2 regions of the Vibrio gigantis genome follow, and region 2 is predicted to be linked to the other one. Evidence: riboswitches for the same ligand, from Rfam matches in the RefSeq annotation. Region 2 holds a riboswitch; the other holds the start of a gene.
What was found. A riboswitch is a leader RNA that binds a small molecule or an ion and turns the genes downstream of it on or off. The one in region 2 is predicted to bind cyclic di-GMP.
Positions count from the first base shown of each region.

Region 1: another riboswitch for cyclic di-GMP. It lies ahead of OCV56_RS10290 (TfoX/Sxy family DNA transformation protein); the one in region 2 lies ahead of gbpA (N-acetylglucosamine-binding protein GbpA).

Region 1 covers NZ_AP025492.1:2,344,597-2,352,640, reverse strand. The annotation lists gene glgC (glucose-1-phosphate adenylyltransferase) at 1-1,097, shown strand, start outside; gene glgA (glycogen synthase GlgA) at 1,087-2,541, shown strand; gene OCV56_RS10305 (alpha/beta fold hydrolase) at 2,827-3,624, shown strand; gene OCV56_RS10300 (putative signal transducing protein) at 3,740-4,057, opposite strand; gene OCV56_RS10295 (TVP38/TMEM64 family protein) at 4,087-4,767, opposite strand; gene OCV56_RS10290 (TfoX/Sxy family DNA transformation protein) at 4,901-5,491, opposite strand; cyclic di-GMP riboswitch class I at 5,619-5,704, opposite strand; gene purR (HTH-type transcriptional repressor PurR) at 5,875-6,879, opposite strand; gene torD (molecular chaperone TorD) at 7,195-7,842, opposite strand.
Region 2 covers NZ_AP025493.1:743,684-751,727, forward strand. The annotation lists gene OCV56_RS19415 (phosphohexomutase domain-containing protein) at 1-1,334, shown strand, start outside; gene OCV56_RS19420 (hypothetical protein) at 1,405-1,812, opposite strand; gene aroG (3-deoxy-7-phosphoheptulonate synthase AroG) at 1,996-3,048, opposite strand; gene OCV56_RS19430 (DUF3820 family protein) at 3,361-3,576, opposite strand; gene OCV56_RS19435 (DUF3313 domain-containing protein) at 3,589-4,260, opposite strand; gene OCV56_RS19440 (hypothetical protein) at 4,360-4,713, opposite strand; cyclic di-GMP riboswitch class I at 5,036-5,125, shown strand; gene gbpA (N-acetylglucosamine-binding protein GbpA) at 5,198-6,664, shown strand; gene cyoE (heme o synthase) at 6,776-7,750, opposite strand; gene OCV56_RS19455 (COX15/CtaA family protein) at 7,740-8,044, opposite strand, start outside.

The DNA of each region.
Region 1 (8,044 bases), on a different replicon from region 2:
CTTTGAACAACTTCGTTAATGCAGATCTAATGAAGATCTACGTATTAACACAATTTAAGTCACAGTCACTGTTCCACCATATGAAAAAAGGTTGGAATATCAGTGGTATAACAGACCGTTTTATCGACCCAATTCCTGCGCAAATGCGTAAAGGAAAGCGTTGGTACGAAGGCACAGCAGATGCTATCTACCAAAACATGGGCTTTATGGAGTTAGAAGAACCTGATCAAGTATGTATTTTCGGTTCTGACCATATCTATAAAATGGATATAAAACAGATGCTTGATTTCCATAAAGAGAAGAAAGCAGCGCTAACAGTTTCTGCACTGCGCATGCCTCTTGCTGAAGCATCAGAATTCGGTGTTATCGAGGTTGATGCTGACGGTCGTATGATTGGCTTTGAAGAGAAACCTGCAAATCCGAAGTCGATACCGGGCGATCCAGAATCAGCGCTCGTTTCAATGGGCAATTACGTGTTCGAAGCTAAAGAGCTTTTTGCTGAACTAACGGAAGATGCTGATAGAGAAGGTTCGACACACGATTTCGGCAAAGACATTATTCCAAATATGTTCCCACGTGGTGATGTGTTTGTTTATGATTTCAGCACTAACCGTATTACCGGTGAAAAAGAAGAAGTTTACTGGCGCGATGTAGGTACGATTGACGCGTACTGGCAAGCACACATGGATCTTCTTAAGAAAGATGCGCCATTCTCGCTATACAACCGTAAATGGCCTCTACACACATATTACCCACCACTACCACCAGCTACGTTTACTGATTCGGCAAATGGGCGAATTCAGATCATTGATAGCCTTGTGTGTAGCGGTAGTTATGTACGTGGTTCGCGTATTGAAAAGAGTGTACTGGGCTTCCGAAGCAATATCGCATCAGCGTGTGATATCAGTGAGAGTATCTTACTCGGTGATGTGAAGGTTGGCGAAGGTTGTATACTACGTCGTGTTATTATTGATAAAGATGCAGATATTGCACCAGGCACTCAAATTGGTGTAAACCTGACAGAAGATAAAAAGCATTACCACGTATCTGATGATGGCGTAGTAGTGATTTCTAAAGGAGCACGAGTTGGTTACTAAGACTCTCTCGGTACTTTTTGTAGCGTCTGAAGTTGAAGGCTTGATTAAAAGTGGTGGCTTGGCTGATGTAGCCAAGGCACTGCCGAAAGCGTTGCAAACACTCGAACAGGACGTTCGAGTGACTATCCCCGCATATAGAAACATTCCAAACATTGATTCAGCAGAAGTTATTTTATCGACTGAACTCGATCATTGGCCTCATACGGCTTACCAAGTTAAAAAACTGAATGTAGAAGGCATTCAAGTGTTTGGTATTGAATGTGCTAAGTATTTCGACCGACCAGAAATGTACGCAGAAAACAATCAAGCTTATGCCGATAACGGAGAGCGCTTCGCGTTCTTCAGTGCAGCCTGTCTTGATATGCTTCCTAAGCTTGGTTTTCAACCAGATATCGTTCATGTAAATGACTGGCATACTGGTTTCGTTCCTTTCTTGCTTAAATCGCGTTATCAACAACACGACTTCTTTGAAAATACGCGCAGTGTAATCTCGATTCACAATGCAGTTTTCAAAGGTGTGTTCGCATATGATGAACTGCAATTCCTTCCTGAAATGCACAGTCGTAATGTTCCGGAGGCGGCCGTCAGTGATACCCATGTGACTATGCTAAAAGCTGGGGTGCTGTGCGCGGATAAGGTGAACGCAGTAAGTCCTACTTATGCAGAAGAGTTGAAAACGGAATTAGGTAGCCACGGTATGGCGGCAGAATTCCAATACAGATCGGCTGATCTTTTTGGCATTTTGAATGGTTGTGATTACGGTGCTTGGAATCCAGAAACGGATGCTTTCCTACCTCGTAAATACAAAGCAACGAAGCACAGCATGGCTCGCGGAAAATCAGCTTGTAAGCAAAAGCTGCAACAAGACGTTGGTTTACCCGTTGCTGATTGCGCAGTTTATGGCATGGTTTGTCGTTTAACGAATCAGAAAGGTGTTCACTACTTACTGCCTATCATCGAGCAGTTCTTGAAAAACGACCTTCAGATTGTGATTGTCGGTACTGGCGATCCGGTTTTGGCGAGTCAATTGAAAGAGCTATCAGCACTTCACTCAGACAAGTTCTCGTTCGTAGAAGCGTACAATAATGAACTTGCGCACTTGGTTGAAGCGGGCTCCGATTTCTTCTTGATGCCTTCGGAATTTGAGCCTTGTGGTTTAAACCAAATCTACAGCATGGCTTACGGTACTTTACCGATTGTTCGTTCTGTTGGAGGTTTAAAAGACAGTGTGAATGATTACGATCAGGATCCTGACTTTGCGACTGGTTTTGCTTTTGAAGAGCCAACACCGCAAGCGTTACTGGCCGTATTGCATCGTTCATTGTTGCTTTACGCGCAAAACCCTTCTGAAATTAAGCGTGTTCAGCTTTACGCGATGCAGCAAGACTTTAGTTGGGAAGACGCGGCTAAAGAATATCTCGCTATGTACCATTCAGCACTTTAACTTATTGATTCAGTTTTAAAACTAGCCGGAACACAATAACAGCATGTGGTAAATTAAGGCGCTCTCATTGTAGAGTGCCTTTTTGTTTTCTGGTCAGAGCACATCACGTTTACGAAGACAAAGCTTGCAAACTCATTTTAGTCAGGTAGAACAGGTGAGGTAGATATTCATATGATTAATGATAGGTTTGACACTATTATCACTTAAAGTTCTTAATAGCGTGATATCCTTAGTCATTGCCTCGTGATGAGGCATAGCTCCATTCTAATAATTAAAGCGATAGGTATGTCTGAGAGTTTACTATTTCATAAAACATTTACTCACCCTACGAGCGATGAGTGGGTTGTATTTGTGCATGGCGCAGGAGGTAGCTCCTCCATCTGGTTCAAGCAGATCAAAGCGTATAAACAGCATTTCAACTTGCTGCTCATTGACTTGAGAGGGCATGGTAAATCAGACAACATACTTAAAGAACTGATTTCGAATCGTTATACGTTCAAATCGGTGACGCTTGATATTCTTAAAGTATTAGATCACCTCAAAATCCGTTCTGCACATTTCGTCGGCATGTCTTTAGGCACTATTATTGTTCGAAATGTCGCGGAGCTTGCTGCTGGCCGTGTACGCTCAATGGTCTTGGGGGGGGCCGTTACTAAACTTAACACTCGCTCTCAAGTCTTAATCAAGTTGGGTAACCTTAGCAAGCACATCATCCCTTACATGTGGTTATACAGCCTTTTTGCTTATGTTGTGATGCCGCAAAAGAGTCAGAAAGAATCACGCCACCTGTTTATCCGTGAAGCCAAAAAATTGTGCCAGAAAGAATTTAAACGCTGGTTTATCCTAACGGCTGATGTGAACCCATTGATGAAGTATTTCAAAGACAGAGAGCTGCCGATTCCGACTTTGTATTTGATGGGGGAGCGAGATTACATGTTCATCAAACCTGTTAAAGAGATGGTCGAAGCGCACGAGTCGAGCGAGTTAGTTGAAATAGCTAACTGTGGGCATGTATGTAATGTCGAAAATCCTGAAGAATTTAATCAGCACTCTATCGAGTTTATCCAAAAGCAAATTCAATGATTTTTAAGTCAGTGATCTGAACAGAATTGAAATAAAAACGGGAAGCTATTGTTAGCTTCCCGTTTTTGTTTAGAGGAGGTATCAGGTGAAGCGGTTAAGGCTTCATTAAGTCCACTTATTCAGGAGAGTTAGCTCCGCACTGCCAACAAGAACCGAATTGCGCCTCGTTGACTTCATGACACTCACCGCAACGCCACTCTTCATAGATGATCGAATCTTGTTGTTTTTGGTAGTCATTAACGATCGTGCGAGCTTTACTGGCCAATTCTGGCTCATATAACCACACGTAAGGGTCAGTTTCTTCCGTGAATGGGATTTCCCCTTTCAAACCGAACAACCCCTCACCACGGACTTCACAGGCAATATTCTCACTTTCTAACAATCCACAGATGATATGAGCTTCTGTCGGATTCGATGCACTGAAGATTTTCATTGAAATAGAACCTTATTCGACTATATGCGTTATTCAGCTACGGGTGTTGAGCGAAACTTATTCATCAACCATTTAGCAACAATTGGGAATATCCCCAATAACGCAAATGACAATAGTACTGAAGGGGAGACGATGCCCGAAAGTGAATCAATTTCTGCGAGCTGAGTACCAGCGTTCAAGAAAACCGCAGTCCCCGGCAACATCCCGATTTGACTCGTAATGTAGTAACGACTCACCGACATCGGTGTTAGACCCATCAACAGGTTGATAAGGAAAAACGGAAATACAGGAATCAGACGTAGAGAAAATAAATAAAATGCTCCGTCTTTTTCAACACCCTTATTAATCGTCGCTAATTTGTCACCAAATTTGGTTTGAATCCAGTCACGTAACAGGTAACGGCTACTCAAAAAGGCAAGAGTTGCACCGATCGCACTGGCGAAAGAGACCAAAAGTAAGCTATTCCAGAAGCCAAACAATGCAGCACCAAGAAGTGTAACAACTGCTGCCCCAGGAATGGAAAAGGCGGTGATCAATACATACGCAATGAAGTAAGTCGCTGCCGCTACAATAAAGTTACTTCCAATATAGTCATTTAGCACCGCTTGCTGTGCTTTGGCATTTTCCAGTGTGAGGTATTGGCCAAAGTTAATGCCTAATAAAACGATCGTTATGACCAATACAATACCCAATATCATTTTCTTACTCATTGATACTTCCTCAAATTTTCAATGCATACCATTAGTATAGATAGACAGGCAAAGCATAGATTAACTTTCACCAGATATAAAAAAAGCCGCAGTGAATGCGGCTTAGTTATGTATATAGTTTGCACTGACAATGTTAATTGACGCGATTGATAAGCTCTTCGCGACGCTGCTGCGGTATGACAGACCAATGTGTTCCATTGATTGCACCTTCTAGCGCCCACAGTAGTTCAATACTGACAGAGGACGCATGCGATTCCTTGATGGCGTTAAAGGCGTTTACAGAGCCAGATTCATATAAACGTTCTACGGAATCGATTCCTGCTTTTTTCAACATACGCTCAGTGGCGAGTCGAAGATTTGGTAGATCTTTGAGTCGGGTTGGCTTAGCAGAAGACTGTTCAGCTTTTTCTTCTTTAGCAAAACCCAGAGACGTCGTTGCGAGTTCCAAGATTTTCTCTTGGTCTTGCCACAGGCCTTCAGGTAAAGCGAAATATTTAGTAACGACAGGGAAACCACGTTTTTTGTAGACGTACGGTTGAAACCCTTGTTGTTCGAATTGCTTCGTTGTGCATTTGTCTGCTCGTATGTGCAACTGGTCATTTACAACCAGAGCAAACATAGTGTCATCAGCAAAAAGACCGAAGCCACCAAACATTGAGCGTGATTTTATTTTTCCTAGGGACTCAAATAACTTCATCGAGTCCTTTAGTATCGGTTTATCCATGTTATTTATCTCGGTGTATTTGAACTACGCCACCAAATAAGCAGGTCCGAGAGATTAGCAAAATGTTGCAATTAAATTGTCAATAAGCCGTAAATTACTAAATTATTAGTAGTTACTGCATTTTGCCATCGGTAACCCCGCTACCATACCAACAAGTGGTTTAGGCCGGAAGCTTTGCGTCTCACTCTTTCGAGTGGTTTGCCCTGTGCGTGACTGATTAAATAGAATAAAGTTTTTGTTGAATGAAGCTCACAGTTGATATTTCAAAATGTGATGTTGCTTCAATTAATGATCTTTCTGTTGTGCATCTGGGTTCATTATGGTTGCTGATAAAAAAAGCGCACCTAAAGGTGCGCTTGATGAAATTAAACTCAAATTGTCAATTAATTTAACGTTTTAACTGTACTTCGTTCAACAATTTCAGGGTGCATTTCGAAGACACGTTTTTCGTGATCTTTGTCTTTTATGCGCTCTAATAGAATTTCGAATGCATTCTTGCCAACACGACGCTTTGGTTGGTGAACGGTGGTTAACGGCGGGGAGAAGTATTCAGCCAGTTCGATATTGTCGTAACCGATCACCGAGATATCTTCAGGAATGCGAATGCCTTTTTCTTGCAAGCGGCTCATTAGGCCGAGAGCCATTGTATCGTTAAAGCAGAATACCGCCGTTGGACGATCTTCTATCTCAACGATTTGTTCTGCAGCAAGAACTGCCGTATCACACTCGAAGTTGCCTTCGATGATCATATTTTCATCGGCAGAAATCTTAGCTTCGTTGAGTGCGCGCTTGTAACCGGCAATACGTTCAACACATGCTGCTTTGTCTAAGTGGCCACTTAAACATGCAATCTTAGAGTGACCTCGTTCAATAAGGTATTTGGTCGCTAGGTAGCCACCTTCTTCAGAGTTATCGATGATCTTATCAGCTTGAGAACTCTCTGGTCCCCAGTCCATGATAACTTTAGGGATGTCAGCATGACGGTCTAACATCTCTCTTAGTTCTTCAGTTAGGTCAGAACACATAACTAAAATGCCATCTACACGTTTCTCTGCAAGCATTCGAATGTAGTCACGTTGCTTTTCATAGATGCCGCCCGTATTACACAGGATCAAAGTGTAACCTTGACGGTAGCAGTAACTCTCAACACCATCGATAACTTCAGAGAAGAATAGGTTAGTTGATTGAGTCACTAGCATACCTATAGTGCGTGTTGTATTGCACTTCAAGCTACGAGCAACAGCACTTGGTGCATAGTTCAGTTCATCTACCGCTTTGTTTACTTTTTCTTGAGTTGCTTCTGCAACAAAGCGAGTTTTATTGATTACGTGAGAAACGGTTGTTGTTGATACGCCGGCTAAGCGAGCGACATCTTTTATAGTGGCCATGGTTTTATCCTATTAGAAGCTACTTTCCCAAAGTACGGAATAAAGTAGCCGTTAAGCTACCTAACTAAGAGCTTAAATTTGTAGGGCTCTTTGGGTACTAAAGTGCTAAAAAACAAAAAACCGCTATTGAGCGGCTTGTCTTAACACCGAAATGCTCTGAACTTTAATAAGCATAGCATTTCGTGAATGTTTCATATTTTATCGTTTGCGGTCACAATTTTAGACTGACTAGAAATTACTCGCAATAAAATTCACCCAGAAATCCGGGTGAATTGTCACATTCTACTGAATTTATTTACCTAGTCATCCAATAAGCTATTCACCAGCTAAATATTGAGTGTCTAATTGACAGAATGCGAGTAGCAAAGATGAGACTGAAGCGTAGAAACCGAATTCATCAATGTCATGACATTTTACATTGAACTTTGGTACCCAAGTAAGCAGCTGCTGTTCAATAAACTGCTGTTGAATGGCGAACGATTTCTCTAGTTCTTCTTCAAGTTCAGTTTCGTTAGAACGGATGATCAGGTTGCCAAGGAAATCGAGTTCGATAGCGATGTGGTCTGCTGGCTCTTTTAGGTCTTGGTTCACCACTAAGTTGTGTTTAGCCATGATCTCTTCCATATCTTTTGCTGGTTTATCGTTCAAAAGGCCAGTTTCGCCGATATACATCGAAGCGTAAGGAAGAGCGCCGTGTTTATCTGTCTTTAAGAAAAGATCGCAAAAGTCTGCAGACAGCTCTAGCTGAGCATCTTCACGTGTTTGTAGACGGTTAAGCGCATCTACTAACTTATCTATCGATGGTTTTAGTGTTTGATTTTCGCCTAAACCAGTTAGGAAAGAACGAATTTCAACAGAGTGGTAGTGATCGAGTTCTTCTTGAGTGAGCTCTTTAGCGAATAAGCTTGATAGCCACCAGTATATTTCTGCTCTTTGCTCGTTGAATGCTTTCGTATCTTTCATTTCTTAGATCCTGATTTAGTCTTGCGGTGTTACTTATATGTATCTTGAAGTTACTTGTGTAGAAGCACACCAAGGCTGAATAACAAGGTTATTTGCGAAAAGCAAAGTTACTCGTTAGTAGTAATGCCTATATTGAATTGCGATGGACGATAAATAGCAAGGTTTAAGATTGTCTTGTATCAAAAAAGATTCATCTTTCTGG
Region 2 (8,044 bases):
TTGGTAGAGCATTTGGCGAATATGTCCTTTCAAAGGCATCTAAAACGTCATTCGGTGAGCTGGCTCAAGTAGTCATTGGTCGTGATAATCGCGAAACCTCACTACCACTGCAGAAAGCGATGACCAAGGGCTTGATTGAATCAGGGATCAACGTGGTAGATCTCGGTATGACAGGCACAGAAGAAGTCTACTTTGCAACTCCCCACCTACAAGCCATTGGCGGAGTCCAGATTACGGCAAGCCACAATCCAATCAATTACAACGGCATGAAGTTAGTCGGTCTAGATGCTAATCCAATCAGTAAAAGCAATGGGTTAGATGTAATTAAACAGCGCATGGAAGCTCTAGAGCATGAGAGAATCAGCGAACAACCGATCAGCCATGATCAAGCCGATAATTTCATTAGAACGGCCAGTATTCTCGCTCCTTATGTGGATCACCTACTCTCATACGTAACCCCGTCAAAGCTATCACCGATGAAGATTGTGGTTAACGCGGGAAACGGCGTTGCTGGGCATGTCATTGATGCTCTAGAGACTAAGTTCAACGAATTTAATGTTCCAATCGTCTTCATCAAGGTTCATCACATTCCTGATGGGATGTTCCCAAATGGCATTCCTAACCCTTTACTCAAAGAAAACCAAGCAGCCACTCGCGATGCCGTTTTAGAGCACTCCGCAAACCTTGGCATCGCATGGGATGGTGATTTTGATCGTTGTTTCTTCTTTGATGAAAAAGGCAATTACATTGAGGGTTACTACATCGTAGGTCTGCTAACCGAAGCCTTCTTGCTGAAAGACTCCAATGCAACTGTACTACACGACATGCGTATGACATGGAATACGATAGAGATTGCAGATAGACTCGGTGGAAACGCTGTTGGAGTCAAAGCTGGGCATGCTTTGATCAAAGAGAAAATGCGAGAGCTCAACGCAGTGTACGGTGGAGAAATGAGCGCACATCACTACTTCCGTGACTTTGGGTATTGCGACTCAGGGATGATTCCTTGGCTACTAGTCATTGAACTGCTCAGTAAGACTCAACAATCTCTCCACCAACTCATCAGATCAAGCATGAACAAATTCCCTTCTTCAGGCGAGATAAATCGCGAGGTAGCAGACTCTGAAAAGGTTATGGCTCGTGTACTATCACGCTACCAAAAGAGTGCTGTACACATCGATCATACCGATGGAATCAGCATCAACATGGGCGAGTGGCGTTTCAACTTGAGAAAGTCCAATACCGAACCATTAATCCGCCTTAACGTAGAAACCAGACAAAATAGAACTTTGTTAACAGAAAAAGTGGAAGAGCTACTCAACCTAATCAGGTAGGCTTATCTTGTCATTGTCTAGTTCAAAAAAGCCGCAAATAGTTGCGGCTTTCTCATGTAAGAAAACTGTACTATTTAAGCTGGCGCGACGTATAAGTTTCGCTGATCACGCCAGAGCCTTTGCGCTTTTTCATTGTTACTTTTACTGAGCGCTTCGCGTCAGCAACATCATAACGAATCGCTTGGCCCAAGAACTTATCGTTACGCTTGAGCTCTCTAGCTTCCAACTTGATCGTTTTGTTACCGCGGTTTACGTCGCAACGGTAATCCCAATCGTTCTGCCCATCTTTCAAGCTAAGCAAGATACGCTGATTGCTTTTTCCTGACGTCGCTTTAATACCACGAGGTTGCTTGTCAATCGCTAGTGCAAGGCCAGCTTTACATAGTTGCTCTGCGTTGAGCCCTGTTGCAGCTTGTACATTTGATATAGAAAACGTGTTTAGCGCAATTAATACTACACTCGCCAATACTACTTTCATTGGTACGACTCTTCAGTTTATGGAACACCACACTATTTAACCATTCAGCATACAATAAGTAAATATCTTTATGGGATAGCAAACCTTAAAATGAGAGGCGTATAAAAAAGCCCTTACTCACAAAAGCGAGTAAGGGCCTTAAATAATCTAAGTCGTTTTAAAAGCTAATTAAAGCAAACCAACTTACTTGTTGCGACGAGCTTCAACTGCGTCTGCTAGCTGGCGCAGCACTGTTTCAGTATCTTCCCAACCAATACAAGCATCAGTAACAGATTGGCCGTAAGTTGCAGCTTTACCATCAACCAAGTCTTGGCGACCTTCAACAAGGTGAGATTCAATCATCACACCGAAGATAGCTTTGTCACCACCAGAAATTTGTGCGCTCACGTCATCAGACACGTTCATTTGACGTTTGAACTGCTTAGAGCTGTTCGCGTGACTGAAATCGATCATCACTTTTTGTGGAAGACCTGAAGCTGCTAGCTCTTCTTTAATCTTACCAACGTGCTCTGCACTATAATTTGGCTCTTTACCACCGCGTAGGATGATATGACAATCAGGGTTACCTGCTGTTTCAACAATAGCTGAATGACCGTACTTAGTTACCGATAAGAAGTGGTGAGAAGCGCTAGCAGAGCGAATAGCATCTGTTGCGATCTTGATGTTGCCATCAGTACCATTCTTAAAACCAACTGGGCAAGATAGGCCTGAAGCCAGCTCACGGTGAACTTGAGATTCTGTCGTACGTGCGCCAATTGCACCCCAACTGATTAGGTCAGCAACGTATTGAGGCGTGATCATATCTAGGAATTCACTTGCCGTTGGCATGCCCATGTCAGTTAGGTCAAGCAGTAGCTTACGTCCTAAACGAAGGCCATCATTTAGTTTGAACGTATCGTTCATGTACGGGTCGTTGATTAGACCTTTCCAACCTACCGTTGTGCGTGGTTTTTCAAAGTAAACACGCATTACGATTTCAAGCTTATCGCCGAGTTCGTCACGCAGCACTTTTAAACGCTTGCCGTACTCAAGAGCAGCTTCTGTGTCATGAATAGAACATGGACCAACAATTACAAGCAAGCGATCGTCACTATCTTCTAAAATATTGTGAATCGCTTTACGGCTTTCAAAGGTTGTAGAAGAAGCAATTTCTGTCGCTGCAAACTTTTCTAAAACAGCAACAGGTGGTAATAACTCTTTTACTTTGTTAATTCTTACATCATCAGTCTGGAACATTGCTTACTTCTTCCTTTTTTCTATCCTTGAGCTGAATGTACGTTGTCTCACGTCACTTTCTATCAGCACTAATCTTCTTGTTCCCTGTAACTTAACTAGTAAAAACTCTAGTTTCAATCACTAATTGAAAATAAACGCAATTTTTTTGTGTTTTATATTTAAAACACCCCGTATAACATTATTTACACGTTATCGATTGCGTAATTTATAGGAAAGCAAGAGTAGTAATTATTCAAGCTTCAGCATTCCTGTGAAATTGTGTAGAACTGAAAAACAAAAAAGCTCACGTTATCAGCGTGAGCTTTTGTTTAATTACATTCTTTTCAATGGCTTGACGACACTATCAAGCCCTTCAATTTTGAGAGCAAGGCACAATTTTAATAAGTCGCCTAGTTCGCCTGACGGGAATCCCTTTTTGTCGAACCACAGCAAATATTCTTCAGGTAAGTCAATCAGTGTACGACCCGCGTACTTTCCAAATGGCATCTGCATTCGAGCCAACTTAATCAGGTTCTCTTTCTCTAGCATTATTCGGTCTTTCTAAGCGTCATCTATGTTCTGTAGAGTATCACCTAAACGTTCAACCCAATAGTTGATCGCGTCTTTGGCATCATCTAGCGAATCAATCATGGTTGAAAAATCTTTATTCCCCGCTTCTCGGTCGATTGCAGCAAACAATGGCGTCCCCTCTTGAGCATCACTGACCAATAACTCTACACTCGCACTCCCAACATTGCTGTGTTCGCCTATTGTCACCTTAGATATGGTTGACATCGCAAGACCAAACGGCAGAACACTGCTCGTTACAGCTAAGATCGGGTTGGGCGTTTCAACGTTACTTAGAGCGATACTCAAGCGCAGCGTCTTTCCTGTAGGTTCATCGACAATCGTTTTATGAGGCGATATTTTCTCTTCCAAACGCGCAACCATGTGGGTAGTGAGCACCTGAATTTCGTCCTGCTCTAACGAACCTTCTTCTGCCAAAACAAAAATTTGGTCGATCACTACAGAATCGTAATCATCTAACTTGGATTTCAAACGCTGTGCGTCACGCAGACCGATTCTGGCCCAAACTAAGTCAACACCACCGTCAGGACCTGGCTGAAAATCTTCATAACTGGTGAACTTGGTTGCGGTTTTAATTGGACCGCCTGCACAACCAAACAAAAAAATGCTGGTTGCAACAAGCAAGAGAAGTTTTAAAGGTTTCATAGCGCACTTACATTAAATAGAAAAATCCAACTAAGTATGCCATACCCTATGTGAGAAGATTGTAGAAAAAGGGGTTAAAACTCAGAGCTAGCTCTAAAATTAGTCATGCTGCACGGTATGAGCATACTCTACAATCACCTGATTTCCTTCGATATAAGCGTTTTGAATCTCGCCATCAACACTCATTCTACTTTTCAAATACACCACTTTAGGTCCAGACTCATTACCTTCTTTAAGTGAAGGGAACACATTTCTAGGTTCTAAATGAAGTAAACGGCAAAAGTGACTGATGAAAGACATGGTCAATGGCGTCTCCCCTCGCAGTACATTTGAGAAATCAAGCTGGTTCATCCCTAGCTTTTTTGAAAACTCCATCTGCGTAATTCGCATTCTCGATTTTTGTGACATCCACGTTTGATACAACGCATCTCTGTCTTGTTCTGTGAATTCCATACCGACTCCTTTATATAATTCATACCAATCAATTGTCCGTTTTTTCATACATGACATGTCAGAGTTCGGTTAGTGGAAACCAAAGGTTTGGTTTTGATATGAGCACAATTGTTCTACAGAACGAAGCACAAAGACTCAAAGCATTCACAAAAACGATTAGAGCAAATGCTTTCTTTATTTATATCAATATTTTATACATTAACTTAAGAAATATATAGCAAGTTAATTTGTATTAAGAATTAAAAGTTCGAGATTGGCATTCCACATTTCAATCGATTGATTCGCATTTATAAAACTGGTTGGCTACATTTCGTTTGCTCAAACGCACTTCTGGCAAACTATTTGAAAGAATAGGACGCAAAGCCACCGGTCTGTCGACAAATATTCTGTCTATGATAGCGGGGCCGCCACTTAATAGGATTTAAGTGTAAATGCATGCCGGAGTGTTCTCTTTTTTGTCGGCCAAATACAGTAAGGACAAATAATGAAACAACTCCCAAAAAAATCGCTCATCGCACTATCGCTACTTAGCGTAAGCGGTGCAAGCTTCGGTCACGGTTATGTCTCTGCATACAACAATGGCGTTGCTGAGAGCCGTGTTGCCCTATGTAAGTTCCCCGCGAGTGATACGCAAGAGAAAAACACCAACTGTGGTGGTATCCAATACGAGCCACAAAGTGTGGAAGGCCCTGAAGGCTTTCCTGAAGTCGGCCCTGCTGATGGGAAAATCGCCAGTGCGCAATCTTCTTTAGCAGCAGCACTAGACGAGCAAAAAGCAGATCGCTGGGTTAAACGCCCTATCAAGTCTGGTTCTCAGTACTTTGAATGGACGTTCACAGCTAACCACAAGACTCGCGATTGGAAATATTACATTACTCAACCAGACTGGAACCCAAACCAGCCTTTGGCACGCAGCTCCTTTGACTTAACGCCATTCTGTGTTGTTGAAGGCAATATGAAACAGCCACCGATGCAAGTAAGCCACTTGTGTAATGTGCCAGAACGCGAAGGTTATCAAGTGATCCTTGCGGTATGGGATGTAGGTGACACTGCTGCGGCTTTCTACAACGTTATCGACGTGAAGTTTGATGGCGACGGTCCTATCATTCCTGATTGGGATCAAGGCGGTCAAATCAACCCAACACAAGACCTGAATGTAGGTGACGCTGTTTACACTCGCGTATTCGATCAATCCGGTGAGAACGCTTCATACAGCACTGAGCTTGTGATTGAAAGTTCTGAGCAAGGCAAAGCCAATAATTGGTCTTACGCTCTTTCTTCTAAAATCAACCAAGAGCAGACGCAAATCAAAGCAGGTCAATTGAACGACCAAGGTGATTTCGCCCCCGTTTACGGCACTAACCCTGTTTATCTAAAAGCAGGCTCTGGCTTTAACAGTGTAGAAATCGGCTACAAGATTGATACTCCAGAGCCAGAGCATGAGCTAGAAGTAACAGGTCTAGAGTCAGAGTACATTATCGATGAGAGCCAACCTACCCAGCTAGATCTTACGTTAGCGGCAACAGGCGATATCCAAGCTGAGCTTACCGTGTACAACCATCACCGTGAAGCGCTTGCATCTCAGAAATCGGACCTAACAGACGGACAAGTTGAAGGTGTTCAGCTGACTCTTTCTAAGTCTGAAGCTGGCCACCACATGCTTGTGGTTGTGACGAAAGATGACCAAGGTAACTTAGTGGATCAGAACACGCTTGATTTCCACCTAATGGACGAGCAAACACCGCCACCAGCAGGCGACTACGACTTCGTGTTCCCAGAAAGCATTGAGTCTTACACAGCAGGAACAAAGGTTCTGAGCAGCGACGGCGGCGTTTATCAGTGTAAAGAGTTCCCATACTCTGGTTACTGTGTTCAATGGGCTCCAACAGCAACTCAGTACGAACCAGGTGTCGGTTCACACTGGCAAAGTGCTTGGAACAAAGTGGACTAAGTACTCGCTAGATACTTACTTTGTATTAAGTGCGTTTTAGTCATCAACCAAACAAAAACGGATGCCCAAAGCATCCGTTTTCTTGTTCAGTAAAAGTAAAAACGCCAGTTGTTAAAGTAGATAGTGGTCTGCCAACAGAGCAACAAACAAGATCATGAGATGATAGATGGAGAACTTAAAGGTCTTCATCGCCATATTAGGCTCATCACGATACTTAAGTACCCAAGCGTGGTAAACAAACCCACCGTTGAGCACCAATGAAGCGCTCAAATATATCCAGCTGCTCATGCCGACTAACACCGGCAATATACACACGATGCTCAACAACAAGGTATAGAGCAAAATAGAAGTCTTAGTGTATTCGATTCCGTGGGTCACAGGCAGCATGGGGATATTCACTTTGGCATACTCATCACGACGATGAATTGCCAACGCCCAGAAGTGCGGAGGCGTCCAAATAAAGATGATCATCACCAACAACCAAGCATTTGAGTGCAACTCATTGGTAACCGCCGTCCAACCCAATAGCGGAGGCATTGCACCTGCGATCCCAGCAATCACGATGTTTTGTGGCGTCGCTCGCTTTAAGTACATGGTATAAATCACTGCATAACCCAACAAGCTTGCAAAAGTTAGCCAAGCGGTGAGTTGATTGACCCACACGACAAGCGTGACGAATCCAAGTAAGCCGATACCCGCTGCAAAGCTGAATACACGCACACTACTCAGCTCACCTGACGGTAAAGGTCGTCGGTTTGTTCGAGTCATCTGACCGTCGATCTTTTTATCGATCAAGTGGTTAAATGCAGCTGCTGAACCCGCCATTAGTCCTATCCCAATCATTCCGCACAGTGCTTGCTGTAAAGGTAAGCCATTAGGCACAGCCAGACACATCCCGACCAATGTCGTCAGCAACATCAAAGCAACCACTTTAGGCTTGGTCAGCGTTAAGTAAACTTTCCAAGTGGCTTTGTTCTTTGCAGCCATTTCGTTACTTAAAGCTATGTCGTTGTTGGCTGTTATCTTATGACTTAAGGTTGCGTCTTGAACCACTACTTCATGTTGTGTTGACGTTCTACTTACCATGATTACCTCCTTGTAATACACTGTTCTTCACCAAGCTCTCACTCGGTTTGCGTTGCCACACCACAAAATTGGTTACAACCATGCTGATGAGCAACATCGCTGCGACTAGGTTATGCAAAACCGCAACTGAGATTGGCAGGTGAAACCATACATTGCTGACCCCAAGACTGATTTGAGTGAACAACACGATTGCGACAATCACGCTTAGCTTTTGATGGGGCGCTTGGCCAAACTTCCATAACTGGTACACGACCATCAGCACCGTTAACGTCGCCACAATAGCCCCAAACCTGT